DNA from 3 places in the Lysinibacillus sp. FSL K6-0232 genome. Region 1 is predicted to be linked to each of the others. Evidence: riboswitches for the same ligand, from Rfam matches in the RefSeq annotation. Region 1 holds a riboswitch; each other region holds the start of a gene.

Region 1 (10,463 bases):
GCAGATACCATTCCTTTTTTCTCCGAACGCAAGCTTATTATTGCTAAAAATGCTTCGTTTTTAAAGGCAGCAGAGAAGGGCAAGGAAAAAATAGATCATGATGTGAAGCGACTAGAAGCATGGCTAACCAATCCATCAGATTTTTCCGTTACCGTGTTTATTGCCCCCTATGAAAAATTGGATGAACGAAAAAAAGTCACAAAAATGATGAAGGCACATGCTCTATATGTTCAAGCAGAAACGCCTAAGGAGCAGGATTTAGCTGTTTGGATTCAGAGTATTGTCAAGGCAGCGGGTAATACGATTAGACAGGATGCGATTGAACAGCTTGTGGCAATGGTTGGGACAAATATGCTGCAATTACAAATGGAAATTGATAAGCTAACACTCTATTTAGGGGAGGGTGGCGAAATTACGACCCCACTAGTGGAGGAGTTAGTAGCAAAAACATTGGAAGAGGATGCCTTTAAAATGCTCAATGCTTATTTAGCAAATGATGCTGTCGGTGCTTTAACGATTTATCATGATTTATTGCGCCAAAAGCAAGAGCCAATTATGCTTGTAGGATTGCTAGCCTCCAATGTTCGAACGATGTCGAATGTATTTTACTTATTAAAAAAGGGCTACCATCCACAGCAAATTGCGAAAAATTTAAAAATCCATCCATACCGTGTTAAGCTAATGGTTGAGCAGCGTCATCGGCCCTCAGAAGAAAGCTTACTAAGGGCATTGTATCAATTGGCTGAGGTTGATTTACAGCTTAAATCGACAGGTGGTAATCGTGAGCGCTATTTAGAACTTTTTTTATTGCGTCAGCTTTAATTAATTACGCTGACGCTTCGCTTTCGATCCAAAATGAATTTACTGAACCAAGATAAAAAAGACCAGCTACTTTTTTCAAGTAGTTGGTCTTTTACATGATTATGCTTTTTTAGCAAGGCGAGACTTTTTACGAGCCGCCGCATTTTTGTGGATAAGTCCTTTTGAAGCTGCTTTATCTAAAGATTTGTAAGCTGCTTGTAAAAGTTCTTGTTTGTTTTCAGCGTCAGTAGCAATAGCATTTTCAGCTTTTTTCACTGTAGTACGCATTGCAGACTTAGCTTGAGAATTAGCAATGTTAGCTTTTTCGTTCACTTTTACGCGTTTAATGGCAGATTTAATGTTTGGCATCTATTTCACCTCCTAAATTAGGTACGAGATGATAACTTCTCATTGATTTCTTGTGTCAATACAACAAAAATCATTTTAACAAACGCCTGACCAAATTGCAATAGATAAATGCAAAGAATATTTACTTGACAGTTTGAACAAACTACAGCTTGAGGTGAGCTGTATGAAAAATGTAAACTGGCAACGAACAGATTTAATTGATGAATCAGAAGAGGTCGTTGTCCATCAGACGAAAGAGCAAAAAGATAAGCTTAAACAATCGAGTGGCATTCAAATAGAAGATCGGAATGCTGGTCGTGTTAAAGTTACAGATGTGCTGGTGGATGCGGAAGGTGAACAGCAAATTGGCAAAAAAGAAGGTCAATATATTACACTTTCTGTCCCGACACTGACATTAGAAGATCAAGATGGCTTTGCACAACTTGAGCAGGAATTGCTTGTGAATTTCAAAAAAATGCATGATGCACTTGCTTGGCAAGAAGACGATAAAATTTTAATCGTTGGTTTAGGAAATCGTACCATCACACCCGATGCAATAGGTCCCTATTTGATTGACCATCTGCATAGCTTAGATGTCATTGACGATAAATTTGTTATGTATGCGCCGGGAGTAACAGGGCAAACAGGCTATGAAACAGGGGAGTTTGTCGCGGCTATTGCCGAACGTTTACAACCAAAGCTAATTATTGTAGTGGATGCACTTGCTACAAGAGCAAGTGATCGATTATGTAAAACAATTCAATTAACCGATACAGGCATCCATCCAGGCTCAGGGGTAGGTAATCAACGACAAGAAATTTCCTATGAGATGCTTGGTATTCCTGTGACAGCCATTGGTATCCCAACAGTGGTAGATGCACCTGTTTTAATTGCGGATGCTGTAGAAACAATGCTGCGCTCAATAGCTGCTCGTGTAGCTGAGCGCAATAAACCCTCTTCAAAGCTATCCTTATCCTCTTGGCAGCCAGATATTCAGCAGGAGGTGGACATGTCCTTAGTACAGCCTATTTTTGGAGAATGGGCAACATGGTCAAGAGAAGAACGTCAGCAACTGTTTGAAGAAACCTTTGCAGGCACACGTATGCAGCTAATGGTAACGCCAAAAGAAGCAGATTATTGGGTTGATCGCTATGCAAAATTAGTCGCTTCTATGCTAATGAATTGGGCAAGCGATTTATAACAACAATCGTCTAAAGCTACTATAATTTATGCGAAAAACAAGAAAAATTTTTTCGTTCTAAACGCCACACCCCCTCCATACGATAAGGGGAGGAGGGTGTGACTTTGCTAAAAAAACTACAATGGTCATTTGGTATATTATTGTTCTTTTTCGTATTACCTGTCATTGCTGGGCAACTTCCGTTCAACAAGCAAGCATCGACTCCGACGAAACAACCAGAAGATAAACAAGTCGTGTTTGCCGCTACCAATTTAGCTGAACAAAATGCGCTTGAACAAACAAAAGAGCCTGAAGCAGATGCTGATCCCTTTAAAGTGTTAGTGTTGTTTACGCATTCACATGAAGCATATGAGCCAATCGTGAAAGCTGCAAGTGGTAAGATAGCGACCTCTCATGAAACAATTAATATTTTAAGCATGCAGGATAAGATTGTGAATCATTTTAATGTCAATGGCTTGAAAACGGACGTATTAAATGTAGATGTGATGAAAGAGTTAAAGCAAGCAGGCAAGGGCTATCATGAATCCTATAATGTGATGCGACCACATTTAAGTAAGCATTTAGAAACAAATAGCTATGATTTAATACTAGATTTACATCGTGATTCATTAAAACATGATCTTACAACAGTTGGGTATAATGGTGAAAACTACGCGAAAATTGCAATCGTTGTTGGTGCAGAGCATGCAAATTTCCGCTGGAATACTGCCTATGCTGAAAGCCTATCATCCACATTAAATGCCATTGTGCCAAAAATATCAAAAGGCGTTATTTCCAAAAGTGGTGATGGCGTTGATGGCCGCTACAATCAAGATTTAGCGAAGCAAATGATGATTGTAGAAATCGGTGGCATTGGTAACACAGAGGAAGAGGTCAATCGTACAATTGCTGTTTTAGGAAAGGCAATCGCCAAAGCATTTGTTAATGATACAAAAAAATAACTATATAGTAAAGGGAATATTAAGTCAGTGCCGCGCTGTTAACTGCGCCACTGGCTTTTTTCGGTTAATTACTTAGTGTAAGCCATTTTTTATAGGTGTATTAAAAAAACAACTATGTACGTTTCTACTAATCAAAAAGATTATTATACTGTCACTAATGAATAGAATCGCTACAAAAGGGTGAAATATAAGTAAACTTTTCCAACATTTTTTCTTTTTTATTATAATATTTTGAAAATAAGGAATTTGTGCTATACTTTCTAATAAGTGAATAGCAATTGCAGAATAAAGGTGCTCTTTTATAGAGCTTAATAGGGAATTCGGTGCAAAACCGAAGCTGTTTCCGCAACTGTAAGTGTAGATGACTACAGCGTAATACCACTGTCGAACGAGGAAAAATGCCTCCAGTAGATGGGAAGGTGCTGATTTTAGGATACACAAGCCAGGAGACCTGCCTTTATTTCATCGTATTAACTCTCTTCGGAAGCTAGGAGAACTTACGGCAAATAGACGGACAGGCAAACTGTATTTTACGCCTTTTTTCTGTTTTCCATTAGATGCTTCCCCCCTTTTTGGGAGAAGCATCTTTTTCTTTTTCGAGTTAATAGCAAGAACATTCACGAAATAATAAAATAGGAGGTTTTGCAAATGAAGATTTTCAAGAAATGGTGGCAATTAGCGTTTGCCCTGCTTTTAGCAGTTTCGCTTGTATCACCAACAGCAAGTGCCGCAGTATTACAGCCTGTAAACCAAGAACAACAAGCAACAACATTTGATGTTACATTATCTATTGATGGTTTATACGGTACAACTATTGTGCCAGAAACAATTGAGGATGTTGAAGCAGGGACAACGGCGCTAGAGCTTTTAGAACAAGTACTACAAGACAATAACAAACCCTATGTAGTAACTGTTCATCCTGTGTATGGGCCATACCTTGAATCAATTGATGGACTGGCTGCAGGGAGCTTAAATGGCTGGGATGGCTGGGTATATACAGTAAATGATATTAGCCCAACAGTTGGCTTAGGTGCTTACGTATTAGCTCCGAATGATGAAGTTCATGTGTATTACACTACATGGGCTCAGCTAAACACGCCGAGCACAGTTGCTGTAGATGATATAAATCCATCTGTTACGGTAAATTTAACTGGTGATTTATTGAATACGGGGACTGCTTCGAATTTAGCAAATTGGACAATTGACACGGGTACAACAGCATTAACAGCTCAGTCTGTTACTGTGAATACAAGCCAACAAGCTGTTATTACATTTGCAGGTCAAGCGGAAGAAGGCACTATTACGATTACAGCCTCTGCTAACGCATTATTTGGTAATTCAGCAAGCGAGCCACTTGAAGTGGACGTCCAATAGCTAGGTAAATTAATACTGATAAGGTGAATTCTTCCATCTTGTCAGTATTTAACTATTTGATAGAGGGAGTGAACTTTACATGGCTATATGGAAAAAGCAGCTACATATAGCAGTTATCTTTATTTTAATATTGTCGCTATTTTCTCCATCCATCGCTGTAAAAGCACAGCATTTTGAAGGAGAAATATTCGATCCAATTATAGAAGATACTACTGATATTAGCGATATTGAACTTGATGATTCACCAGAGCAAGATAATACGATAGAATCTAATAATGAAACAGAACTAGACAATTCGGCAGAACTAGATAATCCTATAGAATCTGAGAATGAAGCCGAACTAGAGCATCCTATACCACTAAATGATGCAATGGAATTTGCGCCCTTCTCAGTTAGTGAGATTCAGCTAAATACAGAGGAGCCTTTATTATTATTAGAAGGAGAAACATATCCATTTACTGTAACTAACACAACAACAGATGATAGTGCTACAGTTGTATGGTCTTCAAGCAAGCCCAACATTGCGACAGTTGATGGTGACGGGCTCGTAACAGGCATTGCTATTGGAGATACAGAAATTACTGTTACGATAGGTGCGATATCTAAAACAATTAAAGCCCACGTTGTTCCAGAGGCAGTAAAGGAAATAATCGATTTAATTATCGCACTGCCTGATGAATTAGAGCCAACTGAAACGATCTATCAGCAATTGCTTACGATTAAACAGAAAGAAAAAGCGCTAAGCCAATCAAATCGAAATATATTAAACAAAACACCTTATAAAACTAGTGTGTTACTAGAGAAAGCTACTGAATATTTTATCAAATATATGGAAGAGCCAGCCAACTACACTCCTCCTGTTAATCAGATAACAGCTTTAGATGAAGAACTTAGTGCTAAGCTAGATGAAATTCGTAAGGTGTACCTATCTCTTTTCGATCTTGGTCAATCTGATCGTTGGAAACCAACAGATCTAAGAATAGAAACATTTGATCATACTTTGGCATATAAAGAAGTTAAATATGCCATTCTTGCTATCGATGTACTACCTAAAATAGAAGATTTAACAATCAATCCAGTAATAAAAGAGCAACTAGAGTATGCAAGAAAAAAATATAGTAACATAATTAGTCGCTATGCTGACCCGAATCTGCCCCCATCGCTGAATATAACATTGCCATTTACTAATTATGTAACAAATAAACAGGAACTTTTTGATAAAGAAGTTAAATATGTTGAATTATTAATTGATGCTATTGATATTAATAGCCCCTTAGTAAAAGATCAATTAAAAGCAGCAAAAGATGCATATGATGGCTTGAAGAAGATAAAAGATCCTAATAATCTGCATACAAAAGTATCAAACTATAATGACCTCCTTGAAAAGGAGAAAATAATTAATGCAGAGGGCGATATTAATCAAGTTATTGCCAAAATTGATGCACTTCCTTCTGTAGAAGAACTTATTTGGGCTGATTATCTAAAAATATTTGAAGCTCAACAAGCCTATGACCAATTACTAGCGATTCATAAAGACCTAGTAACAAACTATGCTAAGCTAGAGGCTTTACAAAAGCGTCTTATACAATTACAGCCGCCAACAGTTGATACATATAACGCTGTTGCAGAATATTTAACAAAAAATTTAAACAATCCTAGTTATGGGTACGAATGGACAATAATAACATTGGCTCGCGGTGATCATTCTGCGAAGTATGCAACTTACTATGATCAATATTATCGTAATATTGTAAACCATGTAAAAGCCACGAATGGTGAAATAGATAAGCAAGCAACAGACTGGGCTCGCGTTATTATAGCTCTTACAGCAATTGGAAAAGACCCGACAGATGTTGCTGGCTATAATTTAGTCGATAGATTAGCAGATCTAAGCTTTATTACAGGGCAAGGAATAAACGCAACCATTTATTCATTAATTGCACTGGATACATGGGGGTTTGAACTACCTGCAACTGCAACAACAACGCGGGATAAATTAATTCAGCATATTTTATCTAAGGAAATTCAAAATAGCGGGGGATTTGCATGGAGTGGAAGTGTAGCTGATCCAGATATGATAGGCATGGTGCTTCAGGCATTAGCACCCTATCAAAACAGATCGGATGTGGCAGCTGTCACGAATCGAGCAATAGCTAAATTGGCAGCTATCCAAACAGCGAATGGTGGCTATATATCGACGGCAGGCAGTTCTGAAGCTGCTGAAAGTGCTGCTCAAGTTGTTACCGCCCTTGCTAGCTTGGGCATTGATGCCAACAAAGACCCTCGCTTTAATAAAGTTATTGCTAATATGATGACATTTAGCGCTGGTGATGGTGGCTTTAAGCATATCCATAGCCAATCGAAAGCAGATGGCATGGGAACCGTGCAAGTTGGTTATACATTAGCAGCCTACAACCGTCTACTAAGTGGACAAACGGCGCTTTATGATATGTCAGATACGAAAGATCGACCATCAACTCCAGGGGATAAGGACGGAGATGGTGATGATGACGAGGAGCCTTCCCCTCCTGATAACAATGGCAATCAGCCATCTGTTCCTTCTGAAGAAATTGGTTATGCAACGGTTTCCATACGAATTTCGTCATCTGAAGTTCCATTAAAACCGACAGCAACTAAGTTATTTGCTGGTGAAACTGCTTTTGATGTTTTACAACGAGCAGCAGAAGAAAACGGGGTTGCCCTAAGCTATCGTCAAACAGAATATGGCATATATGTAGATGGTATTGCGGGGCTTTATGAATTCGATCGTGGTCCTTTAAGTGGGTGGATGTACCGGGTCAATGGCAAATATCCTTCATACTCAGCAGCCAATTACACACTCTCTCCAAATGATGCTGTTGAATGGCTATACACAACTGATTTAGGAAAAGATATTGGTGGCTATGTGGAAGGAATAGAGGATAAACTCGCTGTTGAAGAAGAGAAAAAACAATGTGCTGAGGAAGCAACAGAAAATTGTCTGGAGTTAGAAGAAAAGCCATGTACAGATGAAGAGTGTATAGAAGAATCTAAGAATGAAAGTAACAAAGAGAAGGAAGATAGCTCAGTGGTCGAAATTACGATTGAAGAAAACGCTAATAAAGTCGTGCTTACACCTCAAAATATTCAAGAATACATGGATAAAAATATTCAAAAACTTGTGATTCAGAAGGAAAACCAATTTAAATTAGAGGTGGCTACTTCTGTATTTGCTGGAATTAAACTTGCTGAATCCGAGAACATCATTGCTGCTGTAACGAAAGAGACAGGACAACAACAATTTACAGTGACATTTGGTATTGAAACAAAGCAAGGAAATTTAAAGCCCATTTCTTTAGGAAAGGAGTATTTAAAAGTAACGCTACCAGCCAACGATCTAAAGCCAAACAGCGTTGTTTTACAGCTTGTAGGTGACGAATATAAACCTGTTCCACATAAAATTGTGGATGGCGAAATTGTTTTATTTACAAAAGCAGGTGGTACATTTGTGATCATAGAGAATGCAGTAACCTTTAAAGATATCGCGCATTTAGCAAATAAAGAGGAAATTGAGTTTTTAGCGAATCGTCTTGTTATTAAAGGTGTTACACCAGACACGTTTGGCCCAACTCAACCAATTACACGTGCACAGTTAGCAGCATTAGTAAGCCGTGCCCTTGGTTTACAAGCAACTGGTACAAATCCTTTCCGTGATACGGCTGGTAAATGGTATGAGGCAGATATTCAAGCGTTATATGAGGCGGGGATTACAAACGGAGTAACAGCTACAGCCTTTAATCCACAGGCCCATATTACACGTGAACAGGCTGCTGCATTTATGGCACGTGTTTTAGAATATTTAAATGCTGATATGAAGAATAACAATGAAGAAATTCATTTCAAGGACATTCACAATATTAGTGCTGAATATCTACCATATATCGAGCTATTAAATAGCCTTGATATTATGACGGGTAAGACGAATGGCTCTTTTGATCCAAAGACGCCATTAACACGTGAACAAACAGCAAAAATTTTAAAACGTACGTTAAATACTGCAGGTATGATGTAATTTTCATGGCTAACCCAATTGCAGAAAGCTTTTGGGTTAGTACTTTTTAGAATGGAGGTTATCCAAATGAAGCAAAGATTATCCATGCTTATCATGATGCTATTTGCATTCGTGTTAATTGTAACGCCAGTTTCCGCTCAAAATATTTCTACTGTAGATGCTTACAAAACGACTGGGCAATTTATGGTGACAAAAGCACCAAATCCTGCTTTTGGTGATGAATGGTTTATTATTGCACTTGCCCGTGGCGAATACAATGTTCCTGATGGCTATTACGATCAATACTATGCAAATGTTGTAAAACATATACAGGCAGTAAAAGGTGAATTACACAATCGTAAATATACGGAATATTCACGTTTAATTATTGCCCTTACTGCTATCGGAAAAGATCCTACGAATGTGGGTGGCTATAATTTAGTCGAAAAATTAAGTGATTTTGATAAAGTTGTATGGCAAGGTCCCAATGGTGCTTATTTTGCTTTAATTGCTTTAGATACATGGGACTTTGAGCTTTCTAAAACAGCTACAACTACTCGCGAGAAATTGATTCAACATATACTAGCAAAGCAATTGCCTGATGGGGGCTGGGATTTATCGGGGACGAAGGCAGACCCAGATATGACTGCAATGGCTATTCAAGCCCTTTCCACGTATAAGGATCAACCAGATGTGAAGACATCCATTGATAAGGCACTTCATACATTGACAAGTTTACAAGGAGCTGATGGCAGTTACAAAAGCTGGGGCACAACCAACTTAGAAAGCACAGCACAGGTTATTACAGCACTTGCCAGTTTAAATATTGATGCCAGCAAAGATGAGCGCTTCCATAAGCTATTTGCAAGCTTTTTCACCTTCTACCATGCAAAAGACGGTGGCTTCAAGCATGTATTAACTGAGGGAGCAGCTAATGGCATGGCAACAGAGCAGGCTTCTTATACACTAGCAGCCTATAATCGATTACTTGCAGGCAAAACAAAGCTTTATGATACATCCGATAAAAAGCCTAATAGCTCATCTACCCCGACTCAGCCTACAGCTCCTCCTGTGAAAGTGAGCTTTAAAGATACACAATCTCACTGGGCAAAGTCTGATATCGAAGCGGCTGTGGCGAAAGGGCTGTTAAAGGGCTATGAAGACAATACATTTAAGCCGGATAATAATTTAACACGGGTACAGGCTATATCGATTTTAGTGCGTGCTCTTCATTTAACAGGCTCTGGCAATGCACCTTTCACAGATATTAATGCCTATCCAAATGACATAAAACAAGAAATTGGAGCTGCCTATGAGGCAAAGTTATTAGGGGTAAAGTCCAATAAGCTTTCACCATCTTCTCCAATCTCACGTGAAGAGCTGGCAGTTATGCTGGCAAGAGCCTATGCATTTAAAACAGATAAACCATATGTACCGAAAAATAATGCACCTTTCAACGATATTGCAAAATTATCACAGGAATCGCAGCAAGCCATTACATTTTTATATGATTTTAACATTGCCCAGGGAGCGAATGGATCATTTAGCCCTACAGATGTTCTTACGCGTGCACAAGCAGCTAAAATGTATGTTAATTTCTTAAAGGTAGTTGAAGATTAGTATGAAAAGATTTCTACATTTTTTCTTTATCTCGTTGCTTGTTGTTTTTTTAACAGCATGTAATATTCAAACCGTAGAGAAATTTGAGCAAATGCAGGATGAGGAACGGAGCATGGAAACCCGACCGTCTCCTGGGCAGCCTGAAGTC
Region 2 (10,463 bases), 260 kb from region 1:
TGCCATCCTGTTACCTCTCTTTCACCTTTTCAATCCCTTTAATGGCCGTTGTCTGTGCTGTGCGCTGTAATGTCCCCTCACGCAATGAAAAGACATGCTCCTTGTATAAAGCTTCATGATGCAAATCTTGTACAAGTGCTCTCGCATGCTCTGTTGATGGCACACGATACCAATTGCCTTGTGGATAGGCAATGACAACACAAGCATCCTTACATCGTCCATTACAGCGTGTTCTTGTCGTATGTATTTCTTTATCAAGTGCTTGTCGCTGTATTTCATCTCGAATGGCTTGTGTAATATCCTCCCCATCCTTTTTCATACAGCTACTACCGTTGCAAATAAAGAGATGTGTTTGCATCCCCTCTAAATTCCATGTTGTCATCTAATTGCTCCCTTCATTTGCTTTTTTGGAAAAGAAAAAACCTTTACTCTTCATGGAGAGTAAAGGTTTTATAGAAGCTTGATAAAAACGAATAAAATACTGGTACCCGCTCTTGCTTCAACTTCTCCCTCCGAAAAGTTTGCATGCACAATCAACTAAGCAGGTCTCCTGACTTAAGCTTCATTTTACTTTCACGCCTTCCCAGTTTGCACGAGTGGCTTTGTGATTTCATCAGCTATTACAGTAGCGGGGGCTGTATTGGATTCTCACCAATTTCCCTATTATCTCGAATATTCGAGCACTTATTGATGTTTATATGAAATTATTAACGTTATCCATTGAATAGAAAACTGTCTTTATCATAGCTTATTATTTTAAAATTTCAATATTTCTTTAATAATTTGTGATAAATTTATCAGTTTCGCTTATCAGAATTTTCAACATTGCGCCTTCATTCAAAATTTTTTATAAAAAGTATAGCATATTTATAGAAATTCATGTTACACTTTGTCGTGAAATCTCACAATTTTATATTTTTTTCGGTGTAAAATACTTGTTATTTTACTTAAAAGGGAAGTCGGTGTAAATCCGACGCGGTCCCGCCACTGTAATAGGGAGTTTTATAGAAAACGCCACTGTCCAACGGATGGGAAGGTCTATAAAGCAGTGAACTAGAGCCAGGAGACCTGCCGAAAAATACGTGACCGTTTCAGCCTACGAGGATAGGTGTGCGACTTAGCAGATAAATAGATTATTTGCCTTTTTTTAGCGTGCACTTTTCCTGTAGCGGAGAAGTGCTTTTTGTATGGGCTCAGTCAAATGTCCTGTTTAGCGAGCAACAGGATGCTTATGGGATCATGCAAAAGTCTAAATACGCATCAAAGAATTTCTTCGCACGCACTATTCTTGCAATCTATTTCATCGTGAGGAGGAAAAATATTGAAGTTTTCTTGGTGGAAATGTAGTTATTTTTTATTGGCATACTTAATAGTGCCAAAGCAAGCTTTTGCTATGCATATTATGGAAGGCTTTTTACCCATTGAATGGGCTATTTTTTGGTGGATTATCTCTATCCCTTTTATTGTCTTAGGATTGCGTTCCATTCGAAAAACCATTGATGCCAACCCTGAAACAAAAATGGTGTTAGGGCTTTCAGGAGCCTTTGCGTTTGTATTATCCGCCTTAAAAATCCCTTCAGTGACAGGAAGTTGCTCGCATCCTACAGGTGTTGGACTTGGGACCATTTTGTTTGGCCCGCTTGCCATGAGTGTTATTGGCACAATTGTGCTATTATTCCAATCTCTGCTGTTAGCACATGGCGGTCTGACAACATTAGGGGCAAACGCCTTTTCAATGGCGATTGTAGGACCTTTTATCGCTTACTTTACTTTTAAAGGAGCACAAAAAATAGGATTATCCTTTTCTCTAGCAGTTTTCTGCGCTGCGATGCTCGGTGACTTAGGCACATATGTTATCACTTCGGTACAGCTAGCCCTTGCCTTCCCTTCAGAGGTTGGTGGCTTCGCCGCATCCTTTACAAAGTTCGCAAGTATTTTTGCATTAACACAAGTTCCATTAGCCATTAGTGAAGGGATTTTAACCGTCATTGTGATGAATTTCTTGAAAAAATATAATCTTAGCGAATTAAAAGCCTTACGTGTTTTCTCAGTAAAGGAGGCGCACTAGACATGAAACGTAACTTACTGCTAGTAGCTATTGTTGTTCTGTTAGCGATTATTCCCCTCTTTATTCAAAAGGGCGCAGAGTTTGGTGGTGCTGATGGTGAAGCTGAAGCAGCGATTGGTGACATTAACAAAGACTATGAGCCTTGGTTTGAAAGTTTATGGGAGCCACCTAGTGGTGAAATTGAAAGCTTATTATTTGTTCTACAAGCAGCGATTGGTGCGGGCTTTATTGGCTATTTTATCGGCTATATGCGCGGCAAGCATAAAGAGGGCTAACGACTATGCTATTCATTGATAAGTATGCTTATCTGAATAAGCTAGCGCTTGTTCATCCGCTAGAAAAAATGACCTTTTCATTAGGGCTATTGTTATTATCCCTTCTTTTCAAAGATGAACAGCTTTCACTCATTACATTTTTTGTAATGAGTGCTTTTATCATTGTTGGCGCAAAAATCCCATTAAGCTATTATGGAAAGCTGTTACTTTTACCATGCTTGTTCTTATTCACTAGCCTTATAGCCATTTTAATCTCCATGACACCATCCACCCATGTCTTACCTGCTCATATTTGGTCTGTTACCTTCAGCCATTGGACCATTTTTATTGGGCAAGCAAGTATGACATCAGCACAGCAATTATTTTTTAGTGTGCTTGGTAGTATAAGCTGCTTATATTTTTTAGTTTTAACAACATCGGTTAACGGTATTTGTTATGTTTTACGACAATGGCGATTGCCTGTGTTATTGGTCGAATTAGTAGAGCTAACCTACCGTTTTATTTTTCTTTTTTTAGCGAGCATGCAAAATATTTATGTTGCCCAACAAGCACGTCTTGGCTATCATTCCCCAATGCAATGGCTACGTTCTATCTCCATGCTTATTGCAGCATTATTTGTAGAGATGTTTCAACGTAGCCGAGAGCTGAACAATGCCATGCAGTCACGTGGTGGCGAGGCTGTTTATTGGCAGGAAGCGGGCGCTTATCGCAAGAAAAATTGGTTAGGCATGGCAGCTATTTTTCTATTCTTCATCATATATGGAGGTTTTGTTAGATGACAGCAAATTATTTTGAGCTTGAGCATCTGTCCCATGTTTATGCGGATGGCACAAAGGCTCTAATAGATATTTCATTGCACATTCCAAAAGGAAAAAAAATCGCTATACTCGGGCAAAATGGCGCAGGAAAGTCAACATTATTTCAGCATCTTAATGGCATCCTAAAGCCCACTTCAGGAACGATTTCCTTTTGTGGGAGGAAGCTTCAATATAGTAGAAAAGCTTTAAAGGCTCTTCGTCAGCAGGTTGGTATTGTTTTTCAACATGCTGACCATCAGCTTTTTTCAGGCACAGTCAAGCAAGATATAGCGTATGGTCCGCTTAATCTTGGCTGGTCAAGCGAAAAAATTGAAGAAAGGATTGCTTGGGCTGTTGCACAAACAGAGGTAGAGGATTTATTGGAGAAGCCGATTCATTTTTTAAGTGTTGGACAGAAAAAGCGTGTAGCAATGGCTGGTGTTTTAGCAATGGAGCCATCTGTTCTGTTATTAGATGAACCAACAGCAGGGTTAGATCATTATTATGCTACACAAGTTTTACAATACCTCGCTACATTAGAAAATGGCGACAGAACAATTTTACTCGCAACACATGATATCCAGCTCGCCTATGAATGGGCGGAGCATATTATTGTGATGGAGGCAGGGTCAATTATTTATAATGGGGACCCTATTACGCTGTTCTATAACGAAGAGCTACTAAAGCGTGCACATCTCGAACGCCCATGGGTTTTTACGATGGCACTGTTACTACAAGAAAAACATATTATCCAAAGCCATCAGGCAATTCCTCGCTCCAAAGCTGATTTGCACAAATTAATTCAGCAGCTTTAAAGGATGGAGTTTAAATATGGGTGAAAATTTTTCCTCATTTACGAAACTTTTCTATTGTTGAGCCGTATAAATAATAGTCAAAGCTTAATTTACGATCTGAAGGAGAGAAAATTATTGAAAAATTGGTTAAAAAAATCCGTCACGGTTGTCGCATCTGCTGCACTAATGATTCCTGCTGTTTCCGCCTTTGCTGAAACATCACAGCCTACAAATAACAAGCTAGAGCAACTTATGCTTGCAAGTAATCAAGCAGCAGCAGGGAAAAATTCAAAAAATGAGGAAAAATGGATTAGCAAAAATACCATTATTATTAAGCATTCAGGACTTGCTAATAACGTACATAAAAAAATTGGCTCCAAGGTGATCCGCTCCATTCCTTCATTAGGTTATGATGTTATTCAATTAAACAAAGATGTATCGCTTGAAAAAGCCATTTCCTATTATTTGCAGCAAGATGGTATTACAAGCGTAGCTCCTAGCTATATGTACCATACCTTTACACAAGCATCTGATCCTAAAAAAGAAGAAATGTATCATTTAAGTCTGCTACAAATAGACAAGGCATTGGAGCTAGCAGGCAATCATGAGGTCACAGTAGCGGTGATTGATTCAGGTGTAGACTTTAAGCACCCTGACCTAAAAGCACAGGTACTGCCACCTTACAATGCGGCTGCACCAGCTAATACCACATATCCAGGCGACCATGGTACACATGTGGCAGGCATTATTGCGGCTGCACAAAATAATGATGTAGGTGGACATGGCATTAATCCAAAAGCTAAGCTACTGCCAATCGATGTATTCAATGGCAAGGATGGGGCAAATGATTTTATTATCGCACAAGGTATTCTTTATGCGATTGAACAAGGCGCTGATATTATTAATATGAGTCTTGGCGGTTATGGTGAATCTCCGCTTATGCAAGAAGCCGTTCAAAAAGCGATTGATAGCGGCATTACTATTATCGCTGCTGCAGGTAATGAATCGACAGATGATTATTCCTTCCCCGCTTCATTTGAAGGTGTCATTAGTGTTGGTTCAACAAACGAGCATAATAAGCTATCTAGCTATTCCAACTATGGACCATCCGTTGATATTGTTGCGCCTGGCGAAGAAATATATAGCACCGTTTATGATGCGAAAAAAGGCTCATCTTTTATTAAATTTAGCGGTACATCTATGGCATCCCCTGTTGTTGCGGGAATCGCATCGTTGCTTAAATCCAAATATCCACAGTTAAAGCCATATGAAATAGAAGCCATTCTTGAAATGACTGCACAAGATTTAGGGGATAAAGGCTATGATTTAACATATGGACATGGTCTTGTTGACCCTATCAAAGCCTTGCAATTTGATCTTCAGAAGCTACCTAAGCATTATTCTGAAACAGCTGCAGAACGCCTCCAAAATGCCAAGGTGCTTACTAAAAATACATTGAATACAGAGCAAGGGGTATTGAAGCAACCTGATGAAAAGCAATGGTATAAAGTTGATTTAGAGGCTGATGAATATGCACAGCTGACATTAAAAGGGGCAGATAAATATGATTATGCCTTTGATTTATACTTTTACCCAACAAGTCATTATGGTGAAGTTGAGCCCATCCATATCAATGATGTACGCATAGGCAAAAAAGAAGGCTATCTTTTTAAAGCAGCCCAAGAGGGTACGCTATTAATTGGGGTGAAGGATCATAATGGCAGCTATAGCTCAAAAGGCAAATCAACATATGTCTTTACAGCTCAAACAGTTAAAAACTTGCCCGTAGATGCAGTAGATCAAACAAATATGGAAGAAATCAAGAAGTTCCCATATAGTACGGCTGGAAAAGACTATACGCTGCTATCAAAGGATCAGCAAAAGGATGAAGATTATTTTACATTTTCCGTAAAAACACCAACAACACTGCAATTTGATTTATCAGGCATTCCAGGTGTAACAGCATCTATGGAACTATATTTAAAAGAAGACTTAATGTCACTTCCAGAGGAAACAGCACAGGATGAGGAAATGGAAGCTTATCCAATGCAAGCAGCTTATGGTACTGCAAAAGGTGAAGGTGTTAGCCTAATCGTTGATGCTATGCCTGAGCAAGAATATGTTTTACGCGTATCAAATGAAAATAGTAGCGATTTTTCAATGGAAATGTTCTTTAGTGGTGGCATTGAAAAAGAAGAAACAATTAGTGAGTCCATTCTTCCTTACACATTAAAAGGAAAGGCTGTAACACTTCCAAAAGATGAGGATGGTCTACCAGCAGCGGAAGAAGCATTCGAAGAAGCCGCTTTGGAAGAGGCATTACCAACCACACCAAGCAATAGCAAAAAGCAAGATGAGGTAGATAGCTTACTAACGATGCTTATGAATCCTTCAGACTCAGAGAAGCTGGAAAATGTTGAACCAATTATGGACAAGGCGATTCGTTTAACGATTGGTGAAGACCAAAAAGCATATTTCCAATCAGATTATGATGAAGATTACTTTGTATTACAATCACCTGAAGACGCTCTTTATAACTTTAAATTTGTAAAAGGCGCAGGTCAAATACCGACTGGCACAGTATTTGAATATGATGAGGAAGCAAAGGAGCTAATACCTACCTCCTCCCTTACAAATGAACTAAACATCCTTGCATTATTAACAGGTGCAGTAAACCTTGAAAATGATACAAAGATTGTGCCGCTGAAAAAAGATAAAACCTATGTCATTGCTGTAATGAATGCTGGTGAACGCTCTGTTGAACCATATACATTGAAAACAAGTAAAGCTGGCGATATTCCAGCGGACTATAATCCAAATAACAATGAAGCAGCAAAAGCCCAATCATTGCAACTTGGTACAACCTATAAAGATCATCTCATTTATCAGAACGATATTGATTATTACTATTATAAGCAACAGGGTAATGATGAAGTAATGAGCTTACTGCTTTCAACGGTTCCTTTTACAAATGATCAGTTCAAGCAATTACCAAAGGAGCTTCATCAAGACTTGAAATTTGCAGGTTCCATTATTGAAGATACAAATGGCAATATGAAAATTGATGCCAAGGAATTAGCAACGGAAGTTCCATTCGGTCTAGGTGATAATATCCTAGAAATGCTGCTCGGTGTGATGGGAACAGCAGATGTCAATACATCGTTCCAAGCGAAGAAGGATCGAGGCTATTTTATTCTTGTCAGCAGCATGAACTTTGGTCAAGTATCTATTCAGCCCTATACATTAACATTGTTTGACCATCACCGAGTGGATGAAGATGCGGATTCTACGTTGGTCAATGGTGTGCCAACACAGCCACTTGCCCTTACGAAGAAGGATGATAAATGGGTAGCCTCTCACTATTTCAATACAGGCATTCCATTTGGTGATAAGGATTACTTTGCATTTACCATTGACCAAAAACGTGAAGTGTCCTTCTCTCTTCAAACTGAAAAGGCATTGGACGGCGTTATTCGTATTATTCAGGCAAATGGTAAAACAGTTACAACCTTAGATTTATATGGTGCAGAGGATGCGGAGGTCGGCACCGTTGAGCTAGATGCCGGCAACTACTATATCGAGGTTAGCGAAGCTTACGGCAAGGCAAGTACACAACCTTATACACTTGAAATTCAATAAAACCCAAAAAACGCCCCTAGGCTCTCTATGCCTAGGGGCATTTTTAGCAATACTAACGCTTATTTAAAATATTTCACATAATTACAAAATTCATCTTGTTGCATATGTAGTTTTTCATATAATCTTTGTGCATTAATATTATCCGTTGCTGTTTGCAATGTTACATAGCGTGCGTATTGCTGCTCGCAATATTGGAATGCCTTCTCCATCAATGCCGTGCCCACCCCTAAGCCTCTCGCATCATCCGTTACATAAATATCATTTAAAATATAAGCACGCTGTAAGGCAAGTGAAGAAAACGTTGGATATAATTGGGTAAAGCCAACAGCCCTGCCTTCCTTCATTGCTAGAAAAATTACTGACTCCTTTAAGGCTAAGCGTAATTGTAAAAATGCTTTCGCACTGCTGATATCTGACTCAATCCCATAAAACTGGCGATATTCATCAAAGAGCACTGTTAACTCCTCTAGTTCATTCATTGTTGCTTGAAATATCTTCATTCTTTTCTCCCCTTATGTCTTCCCATGATTGTTAGTGCTAGTATTGATTATATAGAAAATAAGCGGATAAAGAAAAGAAAACTCTCTAAAACAAGCCATTATTTACACTAAATAACGAGTAATCTTTGTAACAAGATCACGCCAATTTAAGGTTTGACGTGCAAAGGCTTGTAGCTGCACACAGGTAGTAGCTAGCAATGCCTCCTGCTGTGTTACATGCTGTAAGGTCTTGCTGATGCTTTGCCAATCATGTGTTGGATGAATTGTTCCAAAGCGCTGCTGCTGAGTAATATCCATAGCACCATCCACATCCGTTGTCACAATATAACAGCCATTTTTAGCAGCCTCTGCAAATACATGGGCATAGCATTCAACGAAGGACGTTAAGCAAAAAATTTTAGCCTTTCGATATTCTTCCTCTAATTGCACCTTATCCTGAATTGACCCTACGATGATCACCTGGGCAGAAAATGGATGACCATCCAGTAATGCCATGAGCTCCTGATAAAATGGCTCAGACATTGGTCCGACTAAACGCAGCTCCCAATCGCTAAGCTGTGCTGCTAGAAATGCCTTGACCGCCAATAATGTTTGCTTCTCTGGTGCATCTAAGCGCCCTACCATTAAAATGCGATTTTCTTTCTCACTAAACAATACAGGGGCTGTTGGAAAATGCTCATAAAAGCCATTTGGGAGATGCTGAATCGTTAATTGTGAAAATTCTTGAATAGCCGTCTGAATGGCTACACATTCAGAGGATAGAAGATCACAGAGTTGCAACAGCTCTAAAAAATAAGGATAGGTTTTTAAACGATTAAGCCAATAACGATTCACATCTAGCTTCATATAAATTTTCCCGTGAGGATTGTAGTGCTTATAGGCTTTTAAAATGGGTAAATAGGATGGATAGGGTCCTATAGCAAAGACAATATCAATATCCTTTGCATGCCCTGCTAAATAAGCGTTCATATTGGCAATATAGTCATCTTCAAAGGGTATCCGCTCAAACTTTACAGCAGGAAAGGTTTGTTGAAGAAGTGCTTCATTCATTTCCGTTGTGAGAATGCTCACGTCATACCCTAAATGCTCTCCTAATAAAATCGGTACAAGACAAAGGTCTTTAAAAATATGGGCATCAGAAAGCTTATAAGACTCCACGCTACAAATAAAGGCAATCCTTTTTGACATTGTTTCCCTCTTTCTAAAAGGCGTTCTACTAGTATATGGTCACAGCTTCCAAATGTGCCTAACTTAGCATTTTTCATCCCTCTACATCTATTTTCTCTCGTAAATATCTCTTTTAAAAACTTCTGTAAACAAGCAATTGCCTACAAGCGTACATCATGTATGCATATTGTAATAAAGAATCTACTCTGCCAACGTGAGCGAGAAAAATGCTAAGAATCTAGTAAGAATGGAGGGAGCATATGAAGATTAGTTTTTTATCACCTGCGTTTAATAGCGAGCAATGGATTGTCACCATGCTAGACAGTATTCCGAAAGAATATGCCTATGAAATCATAGTGGTGGATGATGGCTCTACAGATAATACATTAGCCCTTTTACAAGACTATCAAAAAAACTGTGCAGCCTTAAAAATCATTGTCCATCCAACAAATTTAGGCGCGAGTGTTGCTTATAATCGCTGCATTGCAGAGGCAACAGGTGATTATATAGCGATTATTGATAGCGATGACCATTATTTACCTGCTATTCGCAATGTATTAGCACAAGTCGATGGTACGTTTGATATTTACTACTATAATATGCTTATTAAAAACGGCTACGCATTTATTAAAGATGAATCCAACCGCTACTCATTGCCTGGACAATTTAAAATTATTCGCAGAAGCTTTATCGGTGATGCTGCATTTACAATACGTAAGGATATTGCTGGGGATTGGGACTTTAATCGTGCTCTGATGGATAAAAATCCAATATGTAAATATACAAATGAACTCGCTTATTGGTACAACTATCCACGGGAAAACTCAGAATGCGATTTACATCAAAGAGGGTTGAAATAGCATGTGGGAGGTGTCATCCAGCATACGATGTTTACAAATAAAATTTTACTGATTACTGGCGGTACTGGCTCTTTCGGTAATGCGGTCTTACAGCGTTTTTTAAATACCAATATAAAGGAAATTCGTATTTTCTCTAGAGATGAAAAAAAGCAGGATGATATGCGAAAGCTTTACCAGCATTCTAAAATAAAGTTTTATATTGGGGATGTGCGCGATATTGAAAGCATTCATCATGCCATGTATCAGGTTGATTTTGTCTTCCATGCGGCAGCCCTAAAGCAAGTTCCCTCCTGTGAATTTTTCCCTTTAGAGGCTGTTAAAACAAATATTTTAGGAACAGAAAATGTCCTAACAGCTGCGATT
Region 3 (10,463 bases), 680 kb from region 1:
ATTACACACGGTATTGGCTTTATTATCAGTATTCCAGCGCTTGTTGTCTTACTGTTGACAGCGGTGCAAACAGGAAATGCCCTCCATGTGACAACTTTTAGTATTTTTGGCGCTTCGGTCATTATTTTATTTTTAATGTCGACATTGCTACATAGCATGCCAGAAAAATATAAGCGCTTCTTCGCCATTCTTGACCACTCATCTATTTATATTTTAATCGCTGGTACGTATACGCCGTTTTTATTAATCGCTGTTGGTGGCGCAACAGGCTTAGCACTACTATGTATTATTTGGTCATTAGCAATTCTTGGAGTACTTTTTAAATGCTTCTTTATTAATCGTTTTGAGCTGCTGTCATTAATTTTTTATATCGGGATGGGCTGGCTCATTATTTTTGCCATTAAGCCTGTTTATATATACTTAGGCTTTCACGGCTTTGCATTGCTTCTAGCGGGTGGGCTATTTTATACAATTGGTGCAATTTTTTATGCATGGCGCACCCTGCCCTACAATCATGCAATTTGGCATCTCTTTGTACTAGCTGGCTGTGGCTCCATGTACGCCTGTGTCTATTTTTACTTATAATAAAACATCTAAATCCTCTCACCATTGTGCAGCGAGAGGATTTTTACTTTTTACATAGAGATGTTTGCTCCTGCTTTGCGAGTATTCGCTCTGGTTTCACGGGTATTTATCTCTTATCCGCGGGTTTTCGTTCAAAAATTTGGTATTGGAATGTGTAGCCTTCTGGCGCTGTTTCAGGTGCTTCTGATGAAACTTGTACAAAATCCTGCTCGTAGCTCGGGAAATACGTATCTCCCTGAAACGAATGATTGATTTTGGTAATGTATAAGCGGTCAGCAAGCGCCATGGATAAGCTAAAAATTTGCTCGCCGCCAATAATCATAATTTCAGGCACATCTCCTGCAAGCGCAAGTGCTGCCTCTAAGCTTGTCGCGATTTCAATGCCCTCTGCCGAGTAGTTCGAGTCGCGTGTAATGACAATATTGCGGCGACCGGGCAGTGGACGTCCAATGGATTCAAATGTTTTGCGCCCCATAATCATTGGCTTGCCCATCGTTTTCTGTTTAAAATATTGCAAATCACCGGGTAAATGCCATGGCATATCATTGTTATAGCCAATAACATAATGTTGGTCGTGCGCTACAATTAAAGAAATCATGCTATCCCTCCAGTCAAACTCTATTATAACCATATTTTTGCGTGATACTAAAATTTTTTTAATTTAAATCCTAGTAATTTTATAAGATTAGTTTATAATAGAAACAAACAATGGAAATAAAGGATGGATGACCATGACAAAATTAAGAGATGAAGCAGTCCAATTCATTCAAGCAAATAATACGAATACACCTTATTATCAGTGCACCCCACAGCAAGCAAGAGCGATGCGCACCGTTGCACCGTGGCAATCCGCACAGAAGCCACAGCTTGCAGCTATTGAGGATAAAACGATTACCGTGCGTGATGGCGCACAAATTTCTGCACGCATTTATACGCCTGTTGTTGGCAAAAAGCTCCCTGTGATTGTGTTTTACCACGGAGGCGGCTGGGTTTATGGCAATTTGGATTCTGTCGATGCAGGCTGTCAATTATTAGCCGAGAAAGCACAGGCACTTGTTGTATCCGTCGATTATCGTCTAGCACCTGAGTATCCTTTCCCAATCCCACTTTATGATGCCTATGATAGCTTATTATGGGTGCAGGAGCAGCTGGAGGCACTGGGTGGTGATGCGACGAAAATTACGATTGCTGGTGATAGTGCTGGGGGGAATCTGGCAACGGTTGTTACTTATTTAGCTGCTGTATTAAATGGACCAGCTATCCATGCACAGGCACTGATTTATCCTGTTGTTCATCTGGATTTTTCCACAGCCTCTTATGCTGCCTATGGTGAAAACTATGGCTTGGATAAGCAAGGGATGGAATGGTTTGCCCACCATTATACAGATGTGCAAAACTTTACAGACCCGCTAATTTCGCCTTTATTAATTGAGGATGCAAGCATTTTTCCTAAAACACTGATTATTGCGGCGGATGCGGATGTACTCTACGATGAAGGGCATGCCTATGCACAAAAGCTGGCACAGGCAGGTGTTGCCGTTGAGCATATCACGATGCACGGCTTAATCCATAGCTATTTTAGTAAAATGACCTATTTTGAGGAAGCGACAATTGATACGGTTGAAAAAATTGCCCAGTTTCTGAAATAACTTTAGCCATCCTGCTCAAACAATGCGATAATAAGGCAAAATGCTTTTTAAAGGATGACATGATGACACAAACAATCACTTTACAAATTAAACAGCCCTTTGCTAATCCATTAAAAAAGGGCTACCCACTTCTTACAAAGGATGCCGTGGATGTACGCCAGCTCCCAGCGCAGCAGGGTGCATTGCTAAGGCTCGTTGACCAGCATCAGCGCTTTATTGGGACAGGGTACTACGGTATCCAAAATAAAGGCATTGGCTGGGTACTGACAACAGATGCCAATGAAGCGATTGATCAAGCTTTTTTTAGCCAAAAATTGAAAAAGGCAATTGAGAATCGTGCAGCATTTTTCAACAATGACGACACAACAGCCTTTCGTGTGTTTAATGGTGAGGGAGATAGCATTGGCGGCTTGACCATTGACTTTTTTAATGGCTACTATATGGTAAGCTGGTATAGCGAGGGAATTTATTGCTTTAAGGACATGATTTATGCGGCGCTGGCTGAAACGGTTCAGTACGAGGCGATTTATGAGAAAAAGCGCTTTGATGGCAAGGGACAGTATATGGAGCAGGATGATTTTGTTATGGGCATACCGGGTGAATTCCCTATTATGGTGAAGGAAAATGGTATGACCTATGCTGTGCATTTAAACGATGGCGCAATGACAGGAATTTTTCTTGATCAGCGTGATGTACGATTGGCGATTCGTGAGCGCTATGCGAAGCAGACAAATATGCTCAATACCTTCTCCTATACAGGCGCATTTTCAGTAGCGGCGGCACTAGGAGGCGCGCTTCAAACAACGAGTGTCGATGTAGCGAAGCGCAGTTTAGCGAAAACGATTGAGCAATTTAGTGTCAATAATATCGATTATGAGGCGCAGGATATAAAGGTAATGGATGTTTTTCATTATTTTAAATATGCACAGCGCCACGAGCTACAATTTGACCTTGTCGTGCTAGACCCACCAAGCTTTGCTCGTACAAAGCAAATGACGTTTTCCACTGCAAAGGACTATCCTAAATTACTCAAGGATGCCATTGCCATTACAGCGAAAAATGGCATTATTGTTGCCTCAACGAATAATGCCAGCTTTGGTATGAAAAAGTTTAAAGGCTTTATTGACCAAGCCTTTCAAGCGACCAATACGCGCTATAAAATCATGGAAGAGCATAGTTTGCCAAAGGATTTCCGCGTCCCGCGTGAATACCCTGAATTTAATTACTTAAAGGTTGTTTTTATTCAAAAGCTTAGCTAACTAGAAAAGGACGTGTTTCAAAAGCCATTTGAAACACGTCCTTTTTGTTTATAAATAATCCACAAACCAATCACGGATATACGTGAGGCGCTGGATTCTTAGTGATGGTTTACCACTTCTCGATAGCTCATGATTAGCTGCTGGGAAGCGAATAAATTTGGTTTCTTTTTTGCGCTGCTTTAAGGCAATAAATAATTGCTCTGCCTGCTCAATTGGACAGCGATAGTCGTTTTCCCCATGTAAAATCAATAACGGTGTTTCTATCGCATTTACATACTTCAATGGTGAATGATGCCATAGCTTATCAATATCCTCTAGCCCCGCAAAAATTTGCCAGTCTGTAAAATAATAGCCGATATCACTCACACCATAAAAGCTAATCCAGTTTGCAATTGAGCGTTGGGTAACAGCAGCTTTAAAGCGCTTCGTATGTCCAACAATCCAGTTCGTCATAAAGCCACCATAGCTACCACCTGTCACGCCAAGACGAGCTGGATCAATAAAATCAAAGTGTGCCAGTGCATAATCCACCGCTGCCATTAAGTCCTGATAATCATTGCCGCCATAATCACCACGCACAGCATCAACAAATGCTTGCCCATAGCCATGACTACCACGCGGGTTTGTATATAGCACAGCAAAGCCCTGTGCAGCTAAAATCTGAAATTCATTGAAATAACTGTTGCCATACATCGCATGTGGGCCGCCATGAATTTCTAGAATAAGTGGATATTTATTGCCCTCTTGATAGCCAATCGGCTTCATCAGCCAGCCATGAACGCTCCAGCCCTCTGCCCCTTCAAATTCAATTGCTTCAGGCACAGCTAAGGCTCTTGCTTGTAAAAACTCCTGATTTACCGCCGTAAGCTGCTCCTTTTCGCCCGTTTGTAAATTAATATAAAATAAATCGCCGGGATTTGTTGGCGTGCTAATGGCGACAACGGCTTTATCGCGCTTAGCATCCAGTGAAAAGCCATAAACATATTGGTCATCCAAAATAGCTGGATATAATTCGCCTGCAAGATTACCAAAATAAATCGCTGTGCTGCCTTGGTCTGTCACTTGGAAATAAAAGCTGTGATTATCTTCCAGCCATTGCACACGAGGGGCTACAACGCCCTGTAGAAAATCGCCAATCATTAAGTCACCAATCGGCGCATCAAAGTCACTTGTTATACATGTCAGTTGCTGCTGTGCTACATCATATAGCCATAGCTTTGCTTGTGTAGCATTTTGAAATTCGCGTTTGCTACCAAGAAACGTAAGATAGCGACTGTTCGGTGACCATGAAGTTTGATAAAATGTGCCTATTTCTGCTGTTAGCTGCTGAGTCTGCTTTGTCGCTACATCCAATAAGAAAATATCATTGTTAAATGAAAAATCTTGATCCTCTGATAAATCAGCGATATATGTCAAGTATTGCCCATTTGGCGACCATGTATCAAGGTGGAAATGATGGTTTCCTGCTGTTAGCTGCTCCAGCTCACCTGTTTCAAGATGAGCAACAGCAATATGCGTAAATTGCTCCATATCTAACAAGCCTGCCGCATCTGATTTATATTTCATAGCACTCACTTCCAGCGGCTTTAGCTCCTGCTGCTGTTTATCTGTTTCAGGCTGATCGTGAATGCTATCCTCTTGACCAAGCTTAACCGAGAACGCAATTTTTTTGCTGCATGGCGACCAGACAGGTGAGGTAGCTCCATGCTTACAATGGGTTATTTGCCTTGCCTCCCCGCCTGTCTTTGCCAATACAAAAATTTGTGGCTTGCCTGTTCTTGTAGATACAAATGCAATATGACTGCCATCTGGTGACCATGCTGGAGCGCTTGTTTTCGCCTCGCCAAATGTCCATTGCTGTGGCTGTTTAGCTTGTAAATTAAGATAATATAAATGAGATATATAGTCGTTGCTCTTTTCATCCATCACTGTTTCTATATAGATAACCTCTGTACCATCAGGCGATAGCTGTGGAGCAGATACCGATTTTAAGTGATATAGGTCTTGTGGTTGAATGCCTTGTTTTGCTGTCATCTTTTTGCCCCTTTATCATAAGTATTCACTTATAATATTTCGACAGGCTAATTATTATTCCTGCTTAGGCTCTGCCAAAAATCGTCCGACTTTGTTCGGCGGTAAAATTTATAAAAGGGCTCATTTGGGCGTGCATGCTTCTGATAAAGCTGAATAATCTGCTGTAAAAACGCTTCAATCCTTGTCACTGCTACCCTTTTGGCAAATAATGTGCCTGCCTGTGCCTTTGCGCCCATTGGCACTGCGCCTAAATAGACATCAAAGCTTTCCTGCTGGTAAACAAGTCCAATATCATCATAGACCGCATTATAGCAGGCAGATGCACAGCCGTTGATATTGACACGCACTCTTGCAGGCACTGTCATGCCCTCCAATGTATGATAGAGCTGCTCTGTAATTGGCGCTGCCTCCATTTTGTCGCCATCGCAAAAATCACAGGCCTTCATCGCTACAATTGCTCCCGCAGGCATACTATACAGCCCTGCCTGCTGTAACGTATGAATCGCTTCCTCTACATCGCTTGTTGGAATGGCTAATAATAGGCTATAGGATGTCGAATACTTAATCGCACCCTGCTCCCCAACAACCTCTGCAATCGTTTGAAATTGTGCAGGTGTATAATGCTTATTAATAATACCTGGGCTAATAACTAAACGTGTAAAGTCACCTTGACGGTTCAATGTTTCAAAGGTTTGGTCAGGTATATTTTTCTGAAATGCATTCATTTGTCTGGCGGCTCCTTCTTAAAAATTATCAGGGTAGAAGCCCTTTGCTAAAATTTCAATCGCCTCTGCTGCACGTACCCCCTCAGATGCTGCTGATAGTGGTAGGATAACGAAACGATCATTTTGAACAGCCTCCATTTCCTTTAATGCTGGATCATTTTTTAAGAAGTCTATTTTTTGTTGGGCTGTTGTTTCACCATAATCAATAACAACAACCACCTCCGGATTTCGGTCTACTGCATCCTCCTTCGATACAGTTGTCCAGCCTGATTCCACATCGCCAAAAACATTTTGACCGCCAGCAATGGTTACAAGCTCATTCATAAAGTTTTGACCAGCCGTGAACACATCCTTTTCACCACTATCAAATACTAAAACACGTAAATTTTCGCCCTCCTGCGGTAATTTCGCACGAACAGCATCTACATCCTTCGTCATTTGCTCAATCAATGCCTCTCCGCGCTCCTCCACACGGAAAATCTTCGCCACATTGCGAATATCTGTGAAAATATCCTCCAATGTTGGCTTTGTCATATTCGAAGATGTATGTAAATACGTATGAATGCCTAGCTCCTCCAGCTCCTCAGGTGTGCCAACTCCCTTTTCGCCAAAGGCACTTTTCCAGCCGCCATATAAAAAGTCTGCCTCTGCATCAATGACCTGCTCCTTTGTTGGATATTGGTCTGATAGAACAGGCACTTTCTCGTATGCCTCCTGCAATGGCTCATAAATTTTATCATCTAAGTAAGCCGTACCTACCATAGCATCCTCTAAGCCTAGCGCTAGCATAATTTCTGTCACATGCTGATTTAAGCTAATCGCTTTTGTTGGTGCTTCCTTATAGGTTTGCGTTGTATCATTATTGTCAATCGTTACTTCCGTTGCCGCTGCTTCTGCTGGCTCTGTTTGTTCTTCCTGCTCTGCTGACTCCGTATTACATGCTGCTAACATCGCTACAAGGGCAATGACTAACACAAGCCAACTACTTTTCCATTTTGTCATGTTCCTGTTCTCCTTTGCTATAAAAATGGCAAGAAGGCATAAAAAAACCCCTCTTGTCACCAAGAGAGTAGCATAGTGAAAAAATGGTTCGTCAACCTTTATCACTATCCCCATCCTCGTGGTTCGTAGTTCATCCATCCATATTGGCAGGTATCCTGGCTTAGGTTCATCATCTATACGCCTTCCCATAGCTCAATGCTACAGTGGCATATTGTATAGACTCCCCATTTACAGTTGCGGGACAGCATCGGAATTGCACCGATTTCCCTTTTAAGCAAATAACAAATGCTATTTGCACCAATATGTTTTATGATTATTCATACTATTGATAGACTAGCAGAAGAATATTTTTATGGCAATGCATAAATAAATAATCATACTTATCTTAGCACTATTTCGACATAAGGGCAGAATATTATATGATAGTATTTGATTACAAAACGAAAAAAGCAATGGAAACGAGGATTTATCATGTATAAAACAATTGGCGTGCTTGCACATGTAGATGCAGGGAAAACTACCTTTTCTGAGCTAGGGCACTGAAAAACTTACATTTTTTACGATGAATTAGTTTTTCAAACAAAAATAAGGCACTTTCCATTCGTTTTTGAATGGAAGGTGCCTTATTTCTTTCTTTTTTCCTACTCTTTTTCACTCAGTAGTTTGAGTATCCGTTTCAGATTGACCGCAAAGATCGTCGTGGCTCCTTGAATTTCCATGCCAAATAAACCCGCCGATTTTGCTGTTTTAAAGCCGTGTGGGTTCTTTAATTCACTATTTTTCGCTTCGATTTTATAGCGTTTGCTGGCAAGTGCTTTGAATTCGGCTGTTTCCTGGAATGCTGCTTGTTCTTGATGTGTATCGGATTGAATCGTTACACTATACGTTTTACTTTTCGCCCCTTCCTTATAACAGCCCTCTCGCATCGGGCAAACTTTACATTTTTCAATATCAAAATGAAACGTTAAACTTTGATTCAGGGTTTTCCTGCCCGTACGTCTTTTGTGAGTTGCCATGTGCCCCGCTGGACAAACAAACATACCCGCATCCTTGTTATAATCAAATTCAATTTTCCGTTGTCCGCTGCCATTTGTGATTACTGGATTTAACTTTGAAATTAACTGAAACTGCTCCGATTTTGCATACACTAAATTCTCTTTCCAGGAATAGGCGGCATCACCAATCACCGTGTCAATTTCCATGCCGGCAGTTCTACTTTTCTCTACCAACTCTTGTAAATAGTGCCCATCACTTTTTTCACCCGTCGTCACAACCGCTGCTGTAATAATACGTTCATCACTCATCGCAATATGCGTTTTAAAACCAAAGAAAGAAGAATCTGCTGACTTATGGCCAACACGTGCATCCGGATCATTTGAATAGCTTAAATGATTCTCATAATCATCTATCACTTCTTTTAAAACATTTAATTTTTCTTTCACAGCCGGGATTTGTGCAACCTTTGATTGTGTTTCGACTGCTTCAACTACTTGACGACAGTAATCTAATTCTTCTGTGACTTCATTTGACGCAGGCTTCTCAGGGAATTTTCCGACCATGTTTTCGTCTAGTTGATACACGGCTTTACGTACATTTTTGGATTTTTCCTGTAAAAATTCTTTGGGCGTTTTCTGGTTATATCGCGCTTTTGTATGGGTAGCGTCGACAATCACCATTTTACTAAGGAGTAGTCCTTTCTCTAAAGCAATTTCAACAGTTTTCTGAATCAGTAAATCTAATAAATTCATATCTTGAAGACGGAGTCGACGGAATTTTGTCAGGGAACTGGGGTCGATCACTTCCTCTTCTGGTGCCATATCTAAAAAATATTTAAAGGACATATCGAATTTTGAACGTTCGATAAGGTCGGCATCCGACAGGTCATGAATCGCTTTTAACAGTAAATATTTAAACATGCGAATCGGTGGAATCGCGTTACGGCCATTAACTAAACAGTATTTCGATTTTAGTTCGTCTAGAATAAATGAGAAATCCACAAGTTCATTGATTTGGCGAAGCATATTGTCCTTTGGAATAATTAAATCGTACAACGCCATGTACGGGCTTAAATTGAATGTTTCCTGTTTAGAAATCATGGTCGCACCACCTTTTATTAGTCCTTTAATTATACAGGAAATTTGTGAGATTATACGAGAGGAAAACCCTTCTAGTGATGAAAGTGGTCCCAGTTGATTGGAATGGAGGCGGCGACTTCTGCGGGAACAGCACGAGCGGAAGCACCCGGACTGAGCAAAGCGAGGGAGAAGGCTGGAGCCGTGCCCGCGAAACGCGTCCGCCGCAATGGAAATCAACGGCATCGAAGAAAAAGAGAGTACAGGAACGAATATTCGTTCCTGTACTCTCTCACTTGTGCCTGAGGGACTTTTTCAGTGCCCTCTTTCTGAGCAAGTGCTTTTTCATACAAATAGTATTCAAGCACGAGGGCGTGTCGATCATCAGGACACCTTTTTAGATAATCACGAGCTGGAGCGACAGCGCGGTATTACCATATTTGCTGAGCAAGGTCGCTTCACGCTAGGCGAGGATACATATACGCTCATTGATACACCAGGGCATGTCGATTTTTCCCCTGAAATGGAGCGTGCCATTCGTGTGATGGACTATGCCATTATTATTGTCAGCGCTGTGGAGGGCGTACAGGGACATACCGAAACCGTCTGGCAGCTTCTGCGCAAGTACCATGTGCCAACCTTCTTTTTTATCAATAAAATTGACCGTGAAGGCGCAGATGTAGCGGCAGTAATGGCACAGCTTCGTAAGGATTGCTCTGAGCATGTCCTCTTGGTGGATGAACCGCTGCAAGCCAATTATGTATCAAGCAGCATAATGGAGTGGCTTGCTGAGCGTGATGAGCAATTGCTGGATGCCTTTTTACAGGACACGCTGGATTGTGAGCAATGCCTTGTACAGCTACAGGCGATGATTCAAGACGAGTGTGCCTTTCCGTGCTTTATAGGCTCTGCCTTAAAGGATAGAGGCATTCAGGAATTATTGGCACAGCTTCCGCTATTAACGGCTACTCACTTTAAGCAGGATGCACCGTTTCAAGGAGAGGTTTTTAAAATTCGTCATGACGGGCATCAGCGTTTAACCTTTCTAAAAGCTTTACAGGGATCACTACATATTCGTGATGAATTGACAGTTGGAGAGGTTACCGAAAAAATTACGGAGATTCGTCTTTATAACGG

What was found. Region 1 has a riboswitch for cobalamin ahead of MHB42_RS12710 (DUF4430 domain-containing protein). Riboswitches for the same ligand answer to the same signal wherever they lie in the genome.
Region 2: linked by a shared signal. The riboswitch ahead of MHB42_RS11430 (energy-coupling factor ABC transporter permease) and the one ahead of MHB42_RS12710 (DUF4430 domain-containing protein) in region 1 are both predicted to bind cobalamin.
Region 3: linked by a shared signal. The riboswitch ahead of MHB42_RS09395 (ABC transporter substrate-binding protein) and the one ahead of MHB42_RS12710 (DUF4430 domain-containing protein) in region 1 are both predicted to bind cobalamin.

What each region holds. Positions count from the first base shown of each region.
Region 1 is NZ_JBBOYW010000001.1:2,601,639-2,612,101, reverse strand. Features, by position in the region: gene holA (DNA polymerase III subunit delta) at 1-822, shown strand, start outside; gene rpsT (30S ribosomal protein S20) at 922-1,170, opposite strand; gene gpr (GPR endopeptidase) at 1,334-2,350, shown strand; gene spoIIP (stage II sporulation protein P) at 2,449-3,291, shown strand; cobalamin riboswitch at 3,564-3,764, shown strand; gene MHB42_RS12710 (DUF4430 domain-containing protein) at 3,940-4,665, shown strand; gene MHB42_RS12705 (S-layer homology domain-containing protein) at 4,745-8,716, shown strand; gene MHB42_RS12700 (S-layer homology domain-containing protein) at 8,783-10,315, shown strand; gene MHB42_RS12695 (DUF4430 domain-containing protein) at 10,317-10,463, shown strand, end outside.
Region 2 is NZ_JBBOYW010000001.1:2,340,893-2,351,355, forward strand. Features, by position in the region: gene cobJ (precorrin-3B C(17)-methyltransferase) at 1-6, opposite strand, end outside; gene MHB42_RS11425 ((2Fe-2S) ferredoxin domain-containing protein) at 11-382, opposite strand; cobalamin riboswitch at 523-703, opposite strand; cobalamin riboswitch at 906-1,090, shown strand; gene MHB42_RS11430 (energy-coupling factor ABC transporter permease) at 1,322-2,068, shown strand; gene MHB42_RS11435 (energy-coupling factor ABC transporter substrate-binding protein) at 2,071-2,343, shown strand; gene cbiQ (cobalt ECF transporter T component CbiQ) at 2,349-3,122, shown strand; gene MHB42_RS11445 (energy-coupling factor ABC transporter ATP-binding protein) at 3,119-3,955, shown strand; gene MHB42_RS11450 (S8 family peptidase) at 4,070-7,573, shown strand; gene MHB42_RS11455 (GNAT family N-acetyltransferase) at 7,633-8,073, opposite strand; gene MHB42_RS11460 (glycosyltransferase family 4 protein) at 8,176-9,261, opposite strand; gene MHB42_RS11465 (glycosyltransferase family 2 protein) at 9,501-10,100, shown strand; gene MHB42_RS11470 (polysaccharide biosynthesis protein) at 10,128-10,463, shown strand, end outside.
Region 3 is NZ_JBBOYW010000001.1:1,924,176-1,934,638, reverse strand. Features, by position in the region: gene trhA (PAQR family membrane homeostasis protein TrhA) at 1-585, shown strand, start outside; gene MHB42_RS09420 (dihydrofolate reductase) at 692-1,183, opposite strand; gene MHB42_RS09415 (alpha/beta hydrolase) at 1,317-2,234, shown strand; gene MHB42_RS09410 (class I SAM-dependent rRNA methyltransferase) at 2,297-3,493, shown strand; gene MHB42_RS09405 (S9 family peptidase) at 3,542-5,527, opposite strand; gene MHB42_RS09400 (precorrin-3B methylase) at 5,575-6,252, opposite strand; gene MHB42_RS09395 (ABC transporter substrate-binding protein) at 6,271-7,254, opposite strand; cobalamin riboswitch at 7,383-7,571, opposite strand; gene MHB42_RS09390 (IS1182 family transposase) at 7,896-9,350, opposite strand; gene MHB42_RS09385 (translation factor GTPase family protein) at 9,556-10,463, shown strand, end outside.